Regions from separate parts of the Streptomyces sp. NPDC101776 genome, predicted to be linked through region 3. Evidence: riboswitches for the same ligand, from Rfam matches in the RefSeq annotation. Region 3 holds a riboswitch; each other region holds the start of a gene.
What was found. A riboswitch is a leader RNA that binds a small molecule or an ion and turns the genes downstream of it on or off. The one in region 3 is predicted to bind thiamine pyrophosphate.
Positions count from the first base shown of each region.

Region 1: another riboswitch for thiamine pyrophosphate. It lies ahead of thiC (phosphomethylpyrimidine synthase ThiC); the one in region 3 lies ahead of ACIRRY_RS30365 (thiamine ABC transporter substrate binding subunit).
Region 2: another riboswitch for thiamine pyrophosphate. It lies ahead of thiO (glycine oxidase ThiO); the one in region 3 lies ahead of ACIRRY_RS30365 (thiamine ABC transporter substrate binding subunit).

Region 1 covers NZ_JBIWMV010000004.1:243,284-249,141, reverse strand. Annotated here, with positions in the region: gene ACIRRY_RS16325 (SsgA family sporulation/cell division regulator) at 1-84, shown strand, start outside; gene ACIRRY_RS16320 (YibE/F family protein) at 305-1,843, opposite strand; TPP riboswitch at 1,915-2,104, shown strand; gene thiC (phosphomethylpyrimidine synthase ThiC) at 2,097-3,989, shown strand; gene ACIRRY_RS16310 (hypothetical protein) at 4,094-5,137, shown strand; gene ACIRRY_RS16305 (serine hydrolase domain-containing protein) at 5,115-5,858, opposite strand, start outside.
Region 2 covers NZ_JBIWMV010000002.1:1,042,157-1,048,014, forward strand. Annotated here, with positions in the region: gene pknB (Stk1 family PASTA domain-containing Ser/Thr kinase) at 47-1,984, opposite strand; gene ACIRRY_RS10460 (thiazole synthase) at 2,089-2,883, opposite strand; gene thiS (sulfur carrier protein ThiS) at 2,887-3,087, opposite strand; gene thiO (glycine oxidase ThiO) at 3,084-4,238, opposite strand; TPP riboswitch at 4,236-4,347, opposite strand; gene ACIRRY_RS10475 (hypothetical protein) at 4,400-4,750, shown strand; gene ACIRRY_RS10480 (NAD(P)/FAD-dependent oxidoreductase) at 4,783-5,858, shown strand, end outside.
Region 3 covers NZ_JBIWMV010000011.1:148,954-154,811, forward strand. Annotated here, with positions in the region: gene ACIRRY_RS30360 (ABC transporter permease) at 1-1,593, opposite strand, end outside; gene ACIRRY_RS30365 (thiamine ABC transporter substrate binding subunit) at 1,653-2,726, opposite strand; TPP riboswitch at 2,723-2,829, opposite strand; gene rlmN (23S rRNA (adenine(2503)-C(2))-methyltransferase RlmN) at 2,861-3,967, opposite strand; gene ACIRRY_RS30375 (phosphatidate cytidylyltransferase) at 4,060-5,250, opposite strand; gene frr (ribosome recycling factor) at 5,250-5,807, opposite strand.

The DNA.
Region 1 (5,858 bases), on a different contig from region 3:
CAGGAGGGCGCCCTCGCGGACTTCGACACCCACCTCGACGAGGCGTTGGACCGCATCCTGGCGGAGGAGCAGAGCGCGGGCTGAGGCGATGCCGTGAGTGTGAGGTGGGAGGCTGGCGTAACGCTTCTGCGCGGCTCTGTACGGCGGTTCTCGCGGGTCTGCCTCGGTGCGGCGGCCTTTCCCCAGGGTCTGTCTCAGCGCTTTCGGAGGACGACGCCTCCCGCAGCCTGTCTCAGTCCGTGCGGCGACGGCCCTTCCACAGCGCTCCTCAGCCTGTGAGGCGACGGCGCTCCCGCCGCCCGCCTCAGTGTTTGCGGCGACGGCCCTTCCCGCCTCGCGCCGCGCCGGGCTTGGCGCCCGGCGCCGGCGTGGCCGTACTCGACGTGGCCGAACCCCCCGCAGCCGCACCGGCACCCGTCGCACCCGCACTGGCACCGGCGCCCGCCGGAACCGCCTCCCGTCCCGGTCGGTCCGCCGAGACCACCAGGGCCGCGAGGGCCGTGGTGACCGGCACCGACGCGACCAGGCCGATCGAGCCCACCAGCGTGCGCACGATCTCCTCCGCGACCAACTCGCTGTTGGCGACCGCCCCCACGCTGCTCTGCGCGATGGAGAAGAGCAGCAGCAGCGGCAGCGCGGCGCCCGCGTAGGCGAGGACGAGCGTGTTGACCACGGAGGCGATGTGGTCGCGGCCGATGCGGATGCCGGCGCGGTACAGCCCGCGCCAGCCCATCGAGGGGTTGGCCTCGTGCAGCTCCCAGACCGCCGAGGTCTGGGTGACCGTCACATCGTCGAGCACGCCGAGGGAGCCGATGATGACGCCGGCGAGCAGCAGACCGCTCATGTCGATCGACGGGTACAGCCCGTGGATCAGGCCCGTGTTGTCGTCCGTGTTGCCGGTCAGCGCGGCCCAGCCGATGAACACCGAGCCCAGGACACCGATCAGCACCAGCGACATCAGGGTGCCGAGCACCGCCACGGACGTACGGGCCGACAGCCCGTGGCACATGTAGAGGGCGATCAGCATGATGGCGCTCGATCCGACCACCGCCACGATCAGCGGGTTCGAGCCGTGCAGGATCGCGGGCAGGATGAAGAAATTCAGGATCATGAAGCTGATGGCCAGCGCGACCAGCGCCATGACACCGCGCAGCCGGCCCACCACCACGACGGCCAGTGCGAAGATCCCAGCGAGCAGGGCCATCGGGAACTTGCGGTTCACATCGGTGACCGAGTACTGGAGATCCCTGGGCGCGGAGGGCTCGTAGGCGACCACGACCTTCTCGCCCTGGTGCAACTGCCGTGACTGGTCGGGCTGCACGATCTCCGTGAACGTACGGCCCTTGTCCTTGCCGGTGCTGACCGTGACCGTGGCCTTCTTGCAGGTGCCGCCCGCCTCCTGCTGCGCGGAGGAGCCCTCGGCGGTGGAGGTGTCGCTGGTCGCGCTGCCGCCCGAGGCGTTCACCGACGCGCAGCTCACGCTGACGACCTTGGTCACCGTCGCCTGTTGGGTCTGCCGGTCGAAGCCGACTCCGGTGCGCTTGTGCGAGGGGGCGCCGCCGGGCCAGAGGACCACCATGCCGACCACGACCGCCACGGTGAACGGGATCAGGATCGCCGCGATGACCTTCCGGAGGTGACGGGAGACGGGGGCGGCGGGGCCATGGCTGTGTGAGTGACCGTGTCCGCCGCCCGCACCGGAACCGTGCCCGCCGTCCCCATGGGAACCGTGGTCGTCGCCGGACCCGGACCCGGGGCCTTGGTCGCCTCCGGAGCCGTGACCGTGATCGTGGCCATGCGGCGGCCCGGTCGGCGGGTACGGGGGCTGCTGTGTCGTGGTCACCGCCCGATCATCGCAAGAACGCCGGAGGCCCACTGTTCACCGCGCCACTTATGGCGCTAGCGTGGAGGCACCTTTGCACACGCGGGAGCTCGGAGCACCGGGCTGAGAGGGCGCTGACCTTCGTCTCTGCGATGTTTCACGGGAAACGTCACCTGAATCGAGTGATGTTTCACATGAAACATCGGCTGACGGAAGCCGCTGCGTCGACCGCCGAACCTGTTACCGGGTAATGCCGGCGTAGGGAGTAGGTCTCATGACCAACAAGGACGCACACACGTCTGCCTTCAGCCAGGACGAATGCCTCATTTCGGGCGAGGGATTGGCGCGGGCCGAGCAGCCGACGAGGGCCGAGGAGTCCGCGGCGGCCGAGCAGCCCACGGAGGCGGCCGAGCCCGCGGATGCCGGGAAGTCCATCGGCTGGCACAAGGGGTACGTCGCGGGCTCGCGCCCCGATCTGCGGGTGCCGGTCCGTCAGGTGCACCTCACCAACGGGCAGTCCGTGACGCTGTACGACACCTCCGGCCCGTACACCGATCCGCTCGTCGACACCGAGGTCCGCAGGGGGCTGCCACCCCTCCGGGAGAACTGGATCATCGCTCGCGGCGACACCGAGGAGTACGCGGGCCGGCCCGTCCGCCCCGAGGACGACGGGATCAAGCACACCTCGCCGCGCGGTGGACTGCGCAACCTCGACGCGGTCTTCCCCGGGCGGCCACGGCAGCCGCGGCGTGGACGGGACGGCGTGGCGGTCACGCAACTCGCCTACGCGCGACGGGGTGAGATCACGCCCGAGATGGAGTTCGTGGCCGTACGGGAGAACGTTTCGCCCGAAGTGGTCCGTGAGGAGATCGCGGCAGGGCGGGCGGTGTTGCCGGTCAATGTGAACCATCCGGAAATCGAACCGATGATCATCGGCAAGCGGTTCCTGGTGAAGGTCAACGCCAACATCGGCAATTCCGCGGTCACTTCCTCGATCGAGGAGGAGGTCGAGAAGATGACCTGGGCGACCCGTTGGGGCGCCGACACGGTCATGGACCTGTCCACCGGCCGCAACATCCACACCACCCGCGAGTGGGTGCTGCGCAACTCCCCCGTCCCCATCGGCACGGTGCCGCTCTACCAGGCGCTCGAAAAGGTCGACGGCCGCGCCGAGGAGCTGACCTGGGAGATCTACAAGGACACGGTCCTCGAACAGGCCGAACAGGGCGTGGACTACATGACCGTCCACGCGGGCGTACGGCTGCCCTTCGTACCGCTGACGGCGAACCGCAAGACGGGCATCGTCTCGCGCGGCGGCTCGATCATGGCGGCCTGGTGCCTGGCCCACCACAAGGAGTCGTTCCTCTACGAGAACTTCGAGGAGCTGTGCGAGATCCTCGCCGCCTACGACGTCACGTACTCGCTGGGCGACGGTCTGCGGCCGGGTTCGATCGCGGACGCCAACGACGAGGCGCAGTTCGCCGAGTTGAGGACGCTCGGGGAACTCAACACGATCGCGAAGCGTTTCAACGTACAGACCATGATCGAGGGCCCGGGACATGTCCCGATGCACAAGATCAAGGAGAACATCGACCTTCAGCAGGAGATCTGTGATGAAGCCCCGTTCTATACGCTCGGCCCGCTGACGACGGACGTCGCGCCTGCGTACGACCACATCACTTCCGGCATCGGTGCCGCGATGATCGCCTGGTGGGGCACGGCCATGCTCTGCTATGTCACGCCCAAGGAGCACTTGGGCCTGCCCAATCGTGACGACGTCAAGACCGGCGTCATCACCTACAAGATCGCCGCCCACGCAGCCGACCTCGCCAAGGGGCACCCAGGTGCGCAGGAGTGGGACGACGCGCTGTCCGACGCCCGCTTCGAGTTCCGCTGGGAGGACCAGTTCAACCTGGCCCTCGACCCGGACACGGCACGGGAGTTCCATGACGAGACGCTCCCGGCGGAGCCGGCCAAGACGGCACACTTCTGCTCCATGTGCGGGCCGAAGTTCTGCTCGATGAAGATCAGCCAAAGCATCACGGCGCAGTTCGGCGGTACGGCGGCCGCGGGGGCGACGGCCGAGGAGGTCGCCGAGGGGATGCTGCAGAAGTCGAAGGAGTTCGCGGAGAGCGGGAACCGGGTGTACCTGCCGCTGGCGCACTGACGTCCGTAGGTTGGCGCCGTGCCGGAGGCCGGGGGGCTTCGGCACGGCGGCGCCATCGTGCGTAGGGGGATTACGGGGATAACGGGGATGAGGGGGGTGGAGTCTTGATCGTTCTGAAGGTGACGGCCGAGGCGCAGTCGCTGGTGTGGAACGGCGATGACCTGGTCGATGTGGTGGGTGGCCGCCGGTGGGGTCCTGACGGTGTGGAGCAGGGTGCCTCGGTCGTCCGCGGAGAGCCCTTCGACCGGAGCGTCGTCTCCTCGTCCGGTCGCTACTGCGTTGTCTATGCCGAGCGTGGCACCGAGGCGCTGCTGCTCGACGGTGACCGGATCGTCCGCGAGCTGGACCGCAGCTACGACTACGCCGAGGTCTTCGACTATGCGGTGGCACTCGGGGTGTTGCGGGACGGCCGCGAGGTTCTGGTGCACTGCCCGGAGGAGTACAACGTCCTCGAGATCGAGGACGCGGAGTCGGGAGAGTGGCTCACCGGTGGCGAACGTCATCCGAGGGACGTCTTCCACTCGCGGCTGGAGATGAGCCCGGGCGGGACGCATCTACTGTCGGCCGGCTGGTTGTGGCATCCGTACGGGGTTGTCGAAGTCTTCGACCTGGCCAGTGCGTTGACGGACCCTGCCGTGCTCGACGGCCATGGCGTGCTGCCCTCGGAACCGGGCGTCAATGCGGAGGTCGTCTCGGCCTGCTGGCTCGACGACGACCGCCTGGTCGTGGCGACCGGGGACGGGCTCGTCGACGACGAGGAGAGCCCTGCGCTGGGCCCACGGCGGTTGGGCGTGTGGTCGTTCTCCGCGAGGCGGTGGATCCATCACGGCAAGGTCGATTTCCCCGTCGGCACTCTGATCGCGCGGGGCGACACGGTCGTCTCGCTGTACGGGCATCCGCGGCTGATCGATGTCACGACGGGTGCCGTGGTGGCGGAATGGCCCACCGTGGAGGTGCCACAGAGAGAAGGCAGTTACGGGGTCACCCACATTCCGACGCCCGTTGCGGCCCTGCACCCGGACGGCACCCGCCTCGCTGTGGCCCAGCCGGAGAGCATCGCGATCATCGCCCTCCCGGAAGGGGAGGAAGCGGAACTGCCGACTGCTGACGGCGACCGGATGTGGCCTAGCTCTGCGGTGAGTCCTTGATGGTGGGCCTCGCGCACAGGGCGTGGTCGACGAGAGTGCCTGTCGCGCGGTTGAGGGCGGCGAGGTCCGGCGGTGCGGTGGTGGTCGTGAGGGAGACGGTCACCGCGCGGCTGCCGTCCGCGCTCACCGCGGGGCGCGTGTTGATGCCCGCTCCGTCGCCCTCGTGGGTGTAGTAGAAACCGCCGCAGGAGAGCGGGATCCTGCGCAGACCGAGGCCGTAGGTGCCCTCGGGCATCTCGGCCACGTCCTCCGGGTCGTCGGTCCGCTCGACGGTCTGCCGCATCTCGCGCCACTGGGCGGCGGGGAGCAACCTGCCGTCGGCCAGGGCGCGGAAGAAGGTGTTCAGGTCGGCGGTGGTGCTCACCACACCGGAGTCCGCGGTGTGCTGGAGGCTGTGATCGGTGACGTCGAGACGCTGACCGTCGGCGGTCGTCAGGTAGGCGTTCACGTGCGGGTCGGGGAGGAACGGGTTGAGCCCCGGGATGGAGGTGTCGCGCAGTCCGAGCTTCGCGATGATCCGGTGCGCGACCAGGTCCTGCCAGCTCGCGCCCCCGGCCTGCTCGGCGATCATCCCGGCCAGCAGGTAGTTGGTGTTGGAGTACGCCCACTGAGTGGCCCCGCCCGGCTGCGGTACGAACAGCGGGCGGTGCTTCATGGCGACCGCGACCAGGTCGGCCGCCGGGGTGGCGTCGTAGCGGATCTCGTCGAAGTGGTTGATCAG
Region 2 (5,858 bases), on a different contig from region 3:
CTCGCTGCTCACCCGTCCAGGGTGTCACGCGCGCGTGCCGCCCCCGTCACCGGATCTCGATCGTGATCGTCGACCCCTTGGGGGCCTGCTCGCCCGCGTCCACGGACTGGTTCTTCACGGTGTCGCCGAACAGGCCGAGCAGACCGCGGTCCTCCTTGACCTTGAAGCCGGACTCCTCCAGGAGCCTCGTCGCCGCGTCGACAGTCGCGCCGACCACGCTCGGGACCTCGACCAGCTCCGGGCCCTTGGACACCGTGAGCGTCACCGTGTCGCCCTCGGCGGCCTGGCTGTCGCCGGCCGGGGTCTGCTCGGCGACCTGGCCCGCGTCGTACTCCGAGGTGACCTGGGTGGCGGACACCGTCACCTTGAGACCGGCCTCCTGGAGGTCCGCCTTCGCGTCGTCCAGGTCCTCACCGGTGACGTCGGGCACGTCGACCGCGCTGCCCTTGCTGACGGTCAGGGCTATCGCGGAGCCCGAGTGGCGCGTGGTGCCCGCCTCGGGGTCCGTGCTGATCACGGAGCCCTTGGGGACGTCGTCGCTGAACTCCTTGGTGACCATGCCGGCCGCCAGCCCGTCCGTCTTGAGCAGGGCCTGCGCCTTGCCCAGGGCGAGGCCCGTCACATCGGGGACCTTCACGGTCTCCGGGCCGTCCGAGATGGTCAGGGCCACGGAGTCGTTGTTCCGGATACGGGCGCCGGACACCGGGTCCGTGCTGATGACCGTGCCGCGCTTCACGGTGTCGCTGTAGGCGTGGTCGACCTTCTTGACGTCGAGACCGGCGTCGTCCAGCCGCTCCTTCGCCTGGGCCTCGGTCTTCGCCAGCAGCAGCGGGACCTCGGTGAACTGGCCGGAGTTGATGTACCAGACGCCCGTCCCGACCCCGATGATCAGCAGCAGTGCGGCGACGACCGCCAGCAGCCCGCGCCGGGGCCGCCGCGCCTCGCGTCGCCGGGGCGGCGCCAGTGGCGGCCCGCTCTCGAACCGGCTGGTCCGGTTGAACGGGTCACCGGGCCCGTCGTCCTCGTTGACGGGCAGCGGACGCGGCACGGTGAGCGAGCGCGGGATCACACTCGTACGGTTCTCCGCGTTGGGATGCTCCGAGGTCAGCGCCTGCGGCGGCACGGCGTCCAACTGCTCGTCGCTCAGTCGGGCCCGTGCCTCGCGGACCGTCCCGAACAGCGCGACCGCGTCGTAGGGCCGCAGATCGGGGGTGCGCGCGGTGGCCGTGGCGACCAGCTCGTCCAGCTCGTACGCCAGCCCCGGCACGAGCGCCGAGGGCGGCGGGACGTCCTCGTGGATGTGCTTGTAGAGCACGATCGCGGCGGAGTCCCCGTCGTGCGGCTTCTGGCCGGTGAGCATCTCGTAGAGGACGACACCGCACGCGTACACGTCGACCCGGGGGTCGGCGGTGCTGCCCTCGATCTGCTCCGGCGCGAGATACGACACCGTGCCGAGCACGGCCCCCGTGGTGCTGGTATGCGTGTCCACGGACCTGACAAGACCGAAGTCGGCGACCTTGACCCGGCCGTCGTCCCCTATGAGCACGTTCTCCGGCTTCATGTCCCGGTGCACGAACCCGGCCCGGTGCGCGGCGCCCAGCGCGGCCAGCACCGGCTCCAGGATGTCCAGCGCGGCCCGCGGCTGCAGCGCCCCGCGCTCGCGCAGCACGTCCCGCAGGGTGCAGCCGGCGACGTACTCCATCGCCAGATAGACGTACGACCGGTCGGCGCCCTGGTCGAAGACCTGCACCACGTTCGGATGCGCGAGGCGCGCCACGGACTTGGCCTCGCGGATGAACCGGTCCACGAAGTGCGCGTCGGCCGCCAGCGTCGGGTGCATCACCTTGAGCGCGAGAACCCGGTCCAGGCGGGTGTCCACGGCCCGGTAGACCGTGGCCATCCCGCCGACGGCGATCCGCGCGTCGACGCGATAGCGGCCGTCGAGCACTTGCCCGACGAGAGGGTCATGAAGGGTCGTATCCACGCAGGTGAGTGTACGAGCCGAGGCTGACAGCACGGTCTTTTCGGCCAGAATCGGGCCGGTACTGAAGCCGACCTGTGACGGATCGCACGCTGGGGAGAGGGCGTTCAGAAGGCCGGGCGTTCCGGGTCCAGCCGTGCCAGTCCCGCTGTCGGGGAGGACGCCTCGGCGAAATACCGACGGGGGATACGCCCCGCCCGGAACGCCAACCGGCCCGCCTCCACAGCCGCCCGCATGCCGGAGGCCATCAGCACCGGCTCCCGCGCCCGCGTCACCGCCGACGCGAGCATCACCCCCGCACACCCCAACTCCATCGCGAACGCCGCGTCGGACGCCGTACCGGCCCCCGCGTCCAGAATCACCGGCACGCGCGCGTGCTCCACGATCAACTGGAAGTTGTGCGGATTGCGGATCCCGAGCCCGGACCCGATCGGCGACCCCAGCGGCATGATCGCCGCACACCCGACGTCCTCCAGCTTCCGCGCCAGCACCGGATCGTCGTTCGTGTACGGCAGCACCGTGAACCCGTCGTCGACCAGCGTCTCGGCGGCGTCGAGCAGCTCGATGGGATCGGGGAGCAACGTGCGCTCGTCGGCGATCACCTCAAGTTTGACCAGTGCCGTCCCGAGCGCCTCCCGCGCGAGCCGGGCCGTCAGCACGGCCTCGCCCGCCGTGAAGCAGCCCGCGGTGTTCGGCAGCACGCGGATACCGAGCCGTTCCAGCACGGACAGCACCGAACCGTGCACGGAGGCGTCGACGCGCCGCATCGCGACCGTCGTCAGCTCCGTACCGGAGGCCACCAGCGCGCGCTCCAGGACGTCGAGGCTGGGCGCACCCCCGGTGCCCATGATCAGTCGGGACGTGAAGGGCGTGCCACCGAGGACGAACGGATCGTCGGCCATGGGTCAGCCTCCTTGGACGGCGGTGAGGACCTCGACGCGGTCTCCCTCGGAGAGGGCGGTCGAGGGCCACTCCGCGCGCGGGACGACGGTTTCGTTGAGGGCGGCGGCCACGCCTGAGGGCGACGGGGTCAGGGTCCGCACGAGGGCGTCGAGCGCCGTGCCGGGATCGATCATCCGGGACTCCCCGTTGACGGAGACGTTCATGCGGACAACTCCGTGAGAGCGAATCGCTTCGGTGTGAACGGGCGTGCCTCGTCCGGGAGTTCACCGGTGGCCAGCGCTTGCGCGAGGGCGTCACCGGTGACCGGTGTGAGCAGCACGCCGTTGCGGTAGTGCCCGGTCGCCAGCAGCAGCCCCGGCAGGGCGGTCGGGCCGAGCAGCGGCGCGTTGTCGGGGGACCCGGGGCGCAGTCCGGCCCGGGTCTCGGTGAGCGGCAGTTCGGTGATCCCGGGCACCAACTCGTGGGCGTCGCGCAGCAGTTCGTAGACGCCGCCCGCGGTCACCGTGGTGTCCCAGCCCAGCTCCTCGCTGGTGGCGCCGACGACCAGCTCGCCGTTCTCGCGCGGCACGAGATAGACGTGGCTGCCGCGCACCACGGCCCGCACGGTCCGGCTCAGGAAGGGCGCGTGGCGCTCCGGCACGGTCAGCCGCAGCACCTGCCCCTTGACGGGCCGTACGGGCGGCAGGGCGTCGTCAGGGACCCCTGCCAGCCGCCCGCTGAGGCTGCCGCCCGCGAGCACCACCTGGTCCGCGCCCAGCGTCTCGCCCTCGCGCGTGACGACCCCGGCGGCCCGCTCCCGTACGACGGTCAGCCGCTCGGCCCACGTCCGGTGGAGGACGACCCCGGCGCGCTCGCAGGCGGCCACCAGCGCGCGTGCCAGCCGCCGAGGGTCGACCTGGTGGTCCCCGTCGACCCGGAGCCCGCCACGCACCCCCGGCGCGAGCATCGGCTCCAGGCGCCGGCACTCGCGTCCGGACAGCCACTCGGAGTCCAGCCCCGACTGGTGCTGGAGGGCGTGCAGTTCACGGAGGTGGGCGCGGTCGTCGGCGTCCAGGGCGACGGCGAGGGTGCCGCAGCGGCGGTAGCCGAGGTCCAGGCCGGTGAGGTCGGTCAGCTCGGCCGCGAAGTCCGGGTAGCGGCGCGCCGAGGCGAGGTTGAGGGCGAGCAGGGTCTGCTCGCCGTAGTGCAGTTCGGTGACGGCGGCCAGCATGCCGGCGGCCACCTGGGCGGCCCCGCCACCCGGCTCGGGGTCCACCAGAGCCGTCGCGAACCCGCGCTGGGCCGCGCGCCAGGCCGTGACCAGGCCGATGATCCCGCCCCCGACGACGAGGACGTCTGACGTACGTGTAGGCATGGGCGTCCAGCCCCTCCCTTCGCCGGCATGACCCGGATCAGGTTCCTACGGTCGGAGGCCGCCAGCCTCCCTCTCAGCCCGGTGCGTCCGGACTCCCGCGAGTGCTTGTACGTTGGCCACCCTAGCCCGTACCCCATGTCCCAGTAAGGGAGCCTCCGTCCATGGCCCGCTCGCTCGACGGTCTCGTCCTCGCCCCGGTCGAGGATCAGGCGCCGGGGCAGGTCGGCACCCGCACCCGGTTCGCGTACCACGAGCGGGACGGCGAGATCTGGGCCGAGTACACGGGCGGCGACGTCGTCCGCGGACATCTCGTCGGCACGCGCGCGGGGGACCGACTCGACTTCCGGTACGTGCAGTTGAAGACCGACGGGACGACGTCCGGCGGGCACTGCGTGTCCGACGTGGTCGAGCTGCCCGACGGCCGCGTGCGCCTGGAGGAGACCTGGGAGTGGGAGTCCCAGGCGGGCAGCGGGACGAGTGTTGTGGAACAGGTCACTGACCGCGCCCCCTGACTGACGATTTGTCAGGTGTCTATGGTGATCGGATGAGCGAGCAGACACGGGGACAGGGCGCGGGGACGGGACGGCGCGTGGTCGTCGTGGGCGCGGGCATGGCCGGGGTGCAGACCGCGGTCGCCCTGCGCGAACAGGGCTTCACCGGCACCGTCACGCTGATCGGCGCGGAACCCCATCAGCCCTACGACCGGCCCCCGCTGTCCAAGGCCGTCCTGCTCGGCAAGGCCGAGGGCTCCGCCTTCGACGTCGACTTCGAGGCGCTCGGCATCGAGGTCCAACTCGGGCGCGAGGTGGTGGGCGTGCGCCCCGCCGACCACGAACTGGACACCGCCGAGGGCCCGGTGCCCTACGACGTCCTCGTGCTCGCGACCGGCGCCGAACCGATCCGGCTGCCGGGCGCCGACGGCATCCCCGGGGTGCATCTGCTGCGCACCCTGGACGACGCCGAGCGGCTGCGGCCGGTGCTCACCAGGCAGCACGACATCGTGGTCGTCGGCGCGGGCTGGATCGGCGCCGAGTTCACCTCGGCCGCGCGCGAGGCGGGCTGCGCGGTGACCGTCGTGGAAGCCGCGGACCGGCCGCTCGCGGGTGCGCTGCCCGCAGAGGTGGCCGCCCCGATGGCCGCCTGGTACGCCGCAGCCGGAGCCACGCTGCGCACCCACGCACGCGTGGCGCACGTCGAACCCGGCGAGGTGGTCCTCGACGACGGCACCCGGCTGCCCGCGGGCGCCGTCGTGGTCGGCATCGGCGCCCGCCCCGCCACCGCCTGGCTGGCGGGCTCCGGCATCGAACTGGGCGCGCACCGCGAGGTCCTCGCCGACGACGGGCTGCGCACCTCGGTGCCGGACGTGTACGCGGTCGGCGACTGCGCCTCCTTCCCTTCGGGAAGGTACGGCGAGCGCCTTCTGGTCCACCACTGGGACAACGCCCTCCAGGGCCCGCGCACGGTCGCCGCGAACATCGTGGGGGAGACCCCGGCGGTCTACGACCCGGTGCCGTACTTCTGGTCGGAGCAGTTCGGCCGTTTCGTCCAGTACGCCGGCCATCACGGGTCCGCCGACACCACCCTGTGGCGCGGTGACCCGGCCACCCCGGCGTGGAGCGT
Region 3 (5,858 bases):
CCCGGTCCGGTCGGTGCGCAGCCGCTCAAGGACCAGCAGGGCCACCGCGCACACCACCATCAGAATCGTCGAAAGGGCCATCGCCTGGCCGTAGTTGAGGTCACCGGGCCGGGACAGCAGCCGGGCCACCGCGACCGGCAGCGTCGGGTTGTCGGGCCGCGCGATGAACACGGTCGCGCCGAACTCCCCCAGCGACACCGCGAACGCGAACCCGGCGGCGATCAGCAACGCCCGCCGCACGAGCGGCAGATCGACCTCCCGCCACACCCGCCACGGCGATGCCCCGAGCACGGCCGCCGCCTCCCGCAGCCGCCCGTCCACCGCCCGCAGCACGGGCAGCATGGTCCGTACGACGAAGGGAACGCCCACCAGCGCCTGCGCGAGCGGTACCAGGATCCATGAACTCCGCAGATCCAGCGGGGGTTTGTCGAGTGAGATCAGGAACCCGAAGCCGACCGTCACCGCCGACACCCCGAGCGGCAGCATCAGCAGCGCGTCGAAGCCCCGCACCAGCCGCCCGGCATCGCGCCGGGTCAGGGCCGCGGCGGCGAGTCCGCCGATCACCACGGCGATGGCGGTGGCGCCGACGGCGTACTCCAGCGAGTTGCCGATCGCGGCGATCGGCGGGACCAGGAAGGTGCCGCCGTCGTCGTGGGTGAGCGCCCGGTAATAGCCGAAATCCGGTGTGTCGAGCGACCGTTGGACCAGCACGGCGAGCGGCAGCACGAGCAGCAGCAGGACGGAGACCAGCACTCCGGCGAGCAGGGACCACTGGCCGGCCCCGCGCGGGCGCCTCGCGGTCACCGCCGGGTCCACCAGCCGTAGGGCCGTCTCCCGCCGTCGTACCGTCCAGGCGTGGACGGCGAGGATCGCGCCGACCGCGACGAACTGGACGATCGTGAGCACGGCCGCCGTGGAGAGGTCGAAGATCTCCGAGGTCTGGCGGTAGATCTCCACTTCGAGGGTCGAGAAGGTCGGACCGCCGAGGATCTGCACCACACCGAAGGAGGTGAAGGTGAACAGGAACACCATCAGCGCGGCGGCGGCCACGGCGGGCGCGAGCGCGGGCAGCGTCACCTTCCGCCAGGCCCGCAGCCGGGAGGCGCCGAGCATCCGGGCGGCCTCCTCCTGACGCGGGTCGAGTTGGGCCCAGAGGCCGCCCACCGTCCGTACGACGACCGCGTAGTTGAAGAAGACGTGCGCGAGCAGGATGGCCCACACGGTGGTGTCCAGCCGTACGCCCCACAGGTCGTCGAGGAGTCCGCCCCGGCCGACGAGCGCGAGGAAGGCCGTGCCGACGACGACCGTGGGCAGCACGAAGGGGACCGTCACGACGGCCCGCAGCACCTGCCGTCCCGGGAAGTCGAAGCGCGCGAAGACATACGCGCCGGGGAGCGCGATCAGCAGCGTGAGCGCGGTCGAGGCGAGCGCCTGCCAGGTGGTGAACCACAGGACGTGCCGGATGTCGGACTGGGCCAGCACGTCCCCGATACGGCCCAACTGCCAGGCGCCGTCGGCCTTGAGACCCCGTCCGACGATGGCCGCGACGGGGTAGGCGAAGAACACCGCGAAGAACGCGACGGGCAGGGCCATGAGGCCGAGCCGTGTCGCACCACCCCTGTTTTTAAGGGACTTGCGCGGTGCCTCTTCCGCTACTTCAGTACGAGCGAGGTCCACGACTTGACCCACTGGTCCCGGTTGGCGGCGATCTTCGCGGGGGCCATGGTCTCGGGATCCGGGGCCTGGCGACCGTACTCGACGAACTCCTGCGGCACCTGGGCGCCTTGGATCACCGGGTACACGAACATGTTGAGCGGCATGTCCTGCTGGAACTCCTTGGTCAGCAGGAAGTCGATGAAGGCCTTGCCGCCCTTGGTGTTCTTGGCGTTGCTGAGCAGTCCCGCGTACTCGGTCTGCCGAAAGCAGGTGCCGTACGACACCCCGGTGGGCGCGGTGGTCGGCTTCGGGTCGGCGTAGATGACCTCGGCGGGCGGCGAGGAGGCGTAGGAGACGACGAGGGGCCGGTCACCGCCCGCCTTCCTGCCGCCGGCCGAACCGGAGAACTCCTGGTCGTAGGCCTGCTCCCAGCCGTCGACGACCTTCACGCCGTTCGCCTGGAGCTTCTTCCAGTACGCCTGCCAGCCGTCGTCCCCGAACTGCGCCGCGCTGCCCAGCAGGAAGCCGAGGCCGGGTGAGGAGGTGGCCGCGTTCTCGGTGACGAGGAGGTTCTTGTACGCGGGCTCGACCAGGTCAGCGAAGGAGGCCGGCGGGGTCAGCTTGTGCTTGCTGAAGTAGGCCTTGTCGTAGTTGACGCAGATGTCGCCGGTGTCGATGGGCGTGACCCGGTGCTTGGCCTCGTCGACGCGGTACGCGGGCTTGACGGTGGCGGAGCCCTTCGCGTCGTAGGACTGGAAGAGGCCGTTGTCGAGCGCGCGGGAGAGCAGGGTGTTGTCGACGCCGAAGAAGACGTCGCCCTGGGGGTTGTCCTTGGTCAGGATCGCCTTGTTGACGGCCTGGCCGGCGTCGCCGTCCTTGAGGACCTTGACCGTGTAGCCGGACCGCTTCTCGAAGTCCTTGAGGACGCTCTTCGAGACGGCCCACGAGTCGTGGCTGACGAGGGTGACGGTCTTGGAGTCTCCGCTGCTCCCGTCCGACCCTGACCCGCACGCGGAGAGCGCGACCAGGCCGAGGCCGACGAGGACAGCACAGTACTTCTTGGTGTTCACGGTGATGACCGAACTTCCTACCCAGAATGACCTGGGCGAGGTTCAGAGGGTCTGCGGCCCGATTGCCGCACTCTCAGCGCTGCGCGCTCCCCTGTCGGATATGAAGGTGTACGTACAGGTGGTACGGGTGAAGATTACCGCTCGGTGGCCGCGAGCTGGCCGCACGCTCCGTCGATCTCCTGGCCACGGGTGTCCCGGACGGTGACCGGCACCCCGTGAGCCGCGATGGCCTCGACGAACGCCTTCTCGTCCTCGGGACGGGAGGCGGTCCACTTCGAGCCCGGCGTCGGGTTCAGCGGGATCAGGTTGACGTGCACGGGCTTGCCCTTGAGGAGGCGGCCGAGGCGGTCGCCGCGCCACGCCTGGTCGTTGATGTCGCGGATCAGCGCGTACTCGATGGACAGCCGGCGTCCCGACTTCGCGGCATACTCCCAGCCGGCGTCGAGGACCTCGCGGACCTTCCACCGGGTGTTGACGGGGACCAGGGTGTCGCGCAGGTCGTCGTCAGGCGCGTGCAGCGAGATCGCGAGGCGGCACTTGAAGCCCTCGTCGGAGAAGCGGTGGATCGCCGGAACCAGTCCGACCGTCGAGACGGTGATCCCGCGCTGGGAAAGCGCGAGGCCGTCCGGCTCGGGGTCGGTGAGGGCGCGGATGGACTGGACGACCCTCTTGTAGTTGGCGAGGGGCTCGCCCATGCCCATGAAGACGATGTTGGAGAGACGGGCAGGTCCGCCCGGGATCTCGCCGTCCCGCAGCGCCCGCATGCCGTCCACGATCTGGTGCACGATCTCGCCGGTGGACAGATTGCGGTCCAGGCCGGCCTGACCGGTCGCGCAGAACGGGCAGTTCATCCCGCAGCCCGCCTGCGAGCTGATGCACATGGTGACCCGGTCCGGGTACCGCATCAGCACGGACTCCACGAGCGTCCCGTCGAACAGCCGCCACAGCGTCTTGCGGGTGGTCTCCTGGTCGGTCGACAGATGCCGTACGACGGTCATCAGCTCAGGAAGCAGCGCCTCCTGGAGCTTGGCGCGGGAACCGGCGGGGATGTCGGTCCACTCCGCCGGGTCGTGCGCGAGGCGCGCGAAGTAGTGCTGCGAGAGCTGCTTGGCGCGAAACGGCTTCTCCCCGATCGCGGCGACGACTTCCTTGCGCTCCGCGGGCGTGAGATCGGCAAGGTGCCGCGGCGGCTTCTGGGCTCCGCGGGGGGCGACGAATGTGAGTTCTCCGGGCTTAGGCATGGCCCTACCAGTGTCGCAGACATACGAAGAGGGACTCGCCGCCCTGTGGACAACGAGCCCCTCACGTACAGAACCGCAGGTCAGGCCGTATTTCAGCCGGATCCCACGAACAGCACCAGCAACAGCCACACCACGGGCGCCGTCGGCAGCAAGGAGTCAAGCCGGTCCATGATGCCGCCGTGGCCCGGCAGCAGCGTGCCCATGTCCTTGATGCCGAGGTCCCGCTTGATCATGGACTCGCCGAGGTCGCCCAGGGTGGCGCTGGCCGCGACCGCGAGGCCCAGGACGAGACCCTGCCACCAGCTGCCGTCGTCGATCAGGAACTGCATGCAGAGCGCGCCCGCCACCATCGCGAAGGACACCGCTCCGAACAGGCCCTCGCGGGTCTTTCCGGGGCTGATGCGCGGGGCGAGCTTGTGCGTGCCGAAGCGCCAGCCGATGGCGTACGCCCCGGTGTCGCTGACCACGGTCAGCAGCAGGAACGTCAGGACCCGCCAGGCGCCGTCGTGGGCGGTGAGCATCAGGGCGACGAACGTGGCCAGGAACGGCACGTAGAACGCCGCGAAGACGCCCGCCGTGACGTCCTTGAGGTAGCCCTCCGGCGGTTCCGTCATCCGCCATACGAGGACGGCGAGCGCCGTGAGCGCCATGGCGACCCAGGCGCCCTCGGCACCCCGGACGTATCCGGCGACGACCATCGCCGCACCGCCGACCGCCAGGGGCACGAGGGGCGCCTTGATGCCCTTGCGCTCCTGGAGCCGCGAGGTGAGCTCCCACAGACCGACCACGACGGCGACCGCTATCACTCCGACGAACGCGGCCTTCACCACGAAGAGGGACGCCACGATCACCACGGCGAGCCCGACCCCGACCCCTATGGCCGCACCCAGGTCCCGGCCCGCGCTCTTCTTCTGCGGGGCGGGTGCCGGTGGCGGGACGTCGGGCATGGGCTCCGGATTCTGCGGCACCGCCCCGTAGGGCTGCGCCTGCGGCGTGTCAGAGGGCTGCGTCCGCGGGTCGTACGACGGCGACTGCCGTACGTCGTACGGCGGCTGCTGCGTCTCGTCGCGGAACAAGGGGCCGCTCAGCCGAGCGGCCCCCCGGTCGTCATCCTGGTGTCCGCCGTATGCGGGCTCGTCGGGCACGATGGGCATGGGGCGAGTCTGCTGCGCCTCAGGCGCATCGTACGTGGGACCCGCCGGGGCAGCCCCCTGGACAGGCCCCTGGTCGGACGGCCCCCAGTACCCGGCTTGTGGCGGTGCTCCCCAGGAAGAGTCGTTCATCAGACCTCGAGCAGCTCCGCTTCCTTGTGCTTCAGGAGTTCGTCCACCTGGGCGACGTACTTCGCCGTGGTGTCGTCGAGCTCCTTCTCCGCACGACGGACCTCGTCCTCGCCGGACTCCTTGTCCTTGACCAGCTTGTCCAGGGCGTCCTTGGCCTTGCGGCGGACGGCGCGGATGGACACCTTGGAGTCCTCGGCCTTGGTCCGGGCGACCTTGATGTAGTCCTTGCGGCGCTCCTCGGTCAGCTCGGGGAACGTCACTCGGATGATGTTGCCGTCGTTGCTGGGATTGACGCCCAGGTCCGAGTCGCGGATCGCCTGCTCGATGTTCCGCATCGCGGTCTTGTCGAACGGGGTCACCACGGCCATGCGCGGCTCCGGCACGGAGAACGAAGCCAGCTGGTTGATCGGCGTCAGCGCTCCGTAGTAGTCCGCCACGATCTTGTTGAACATCGCCGGGTGCGCACGGCCGGTGCGGATCGCGGCGAAGTCCTCCTTGGCGACCACGACGGCCTTCTCCATCTTCTCCTCGGCCTCGAGGAGGGTCTCTTCGATCACCACTTGCTCCTGCGTGTCTTGAGTAGGCCCGGCTGCTGTGCTGTGTCGGCG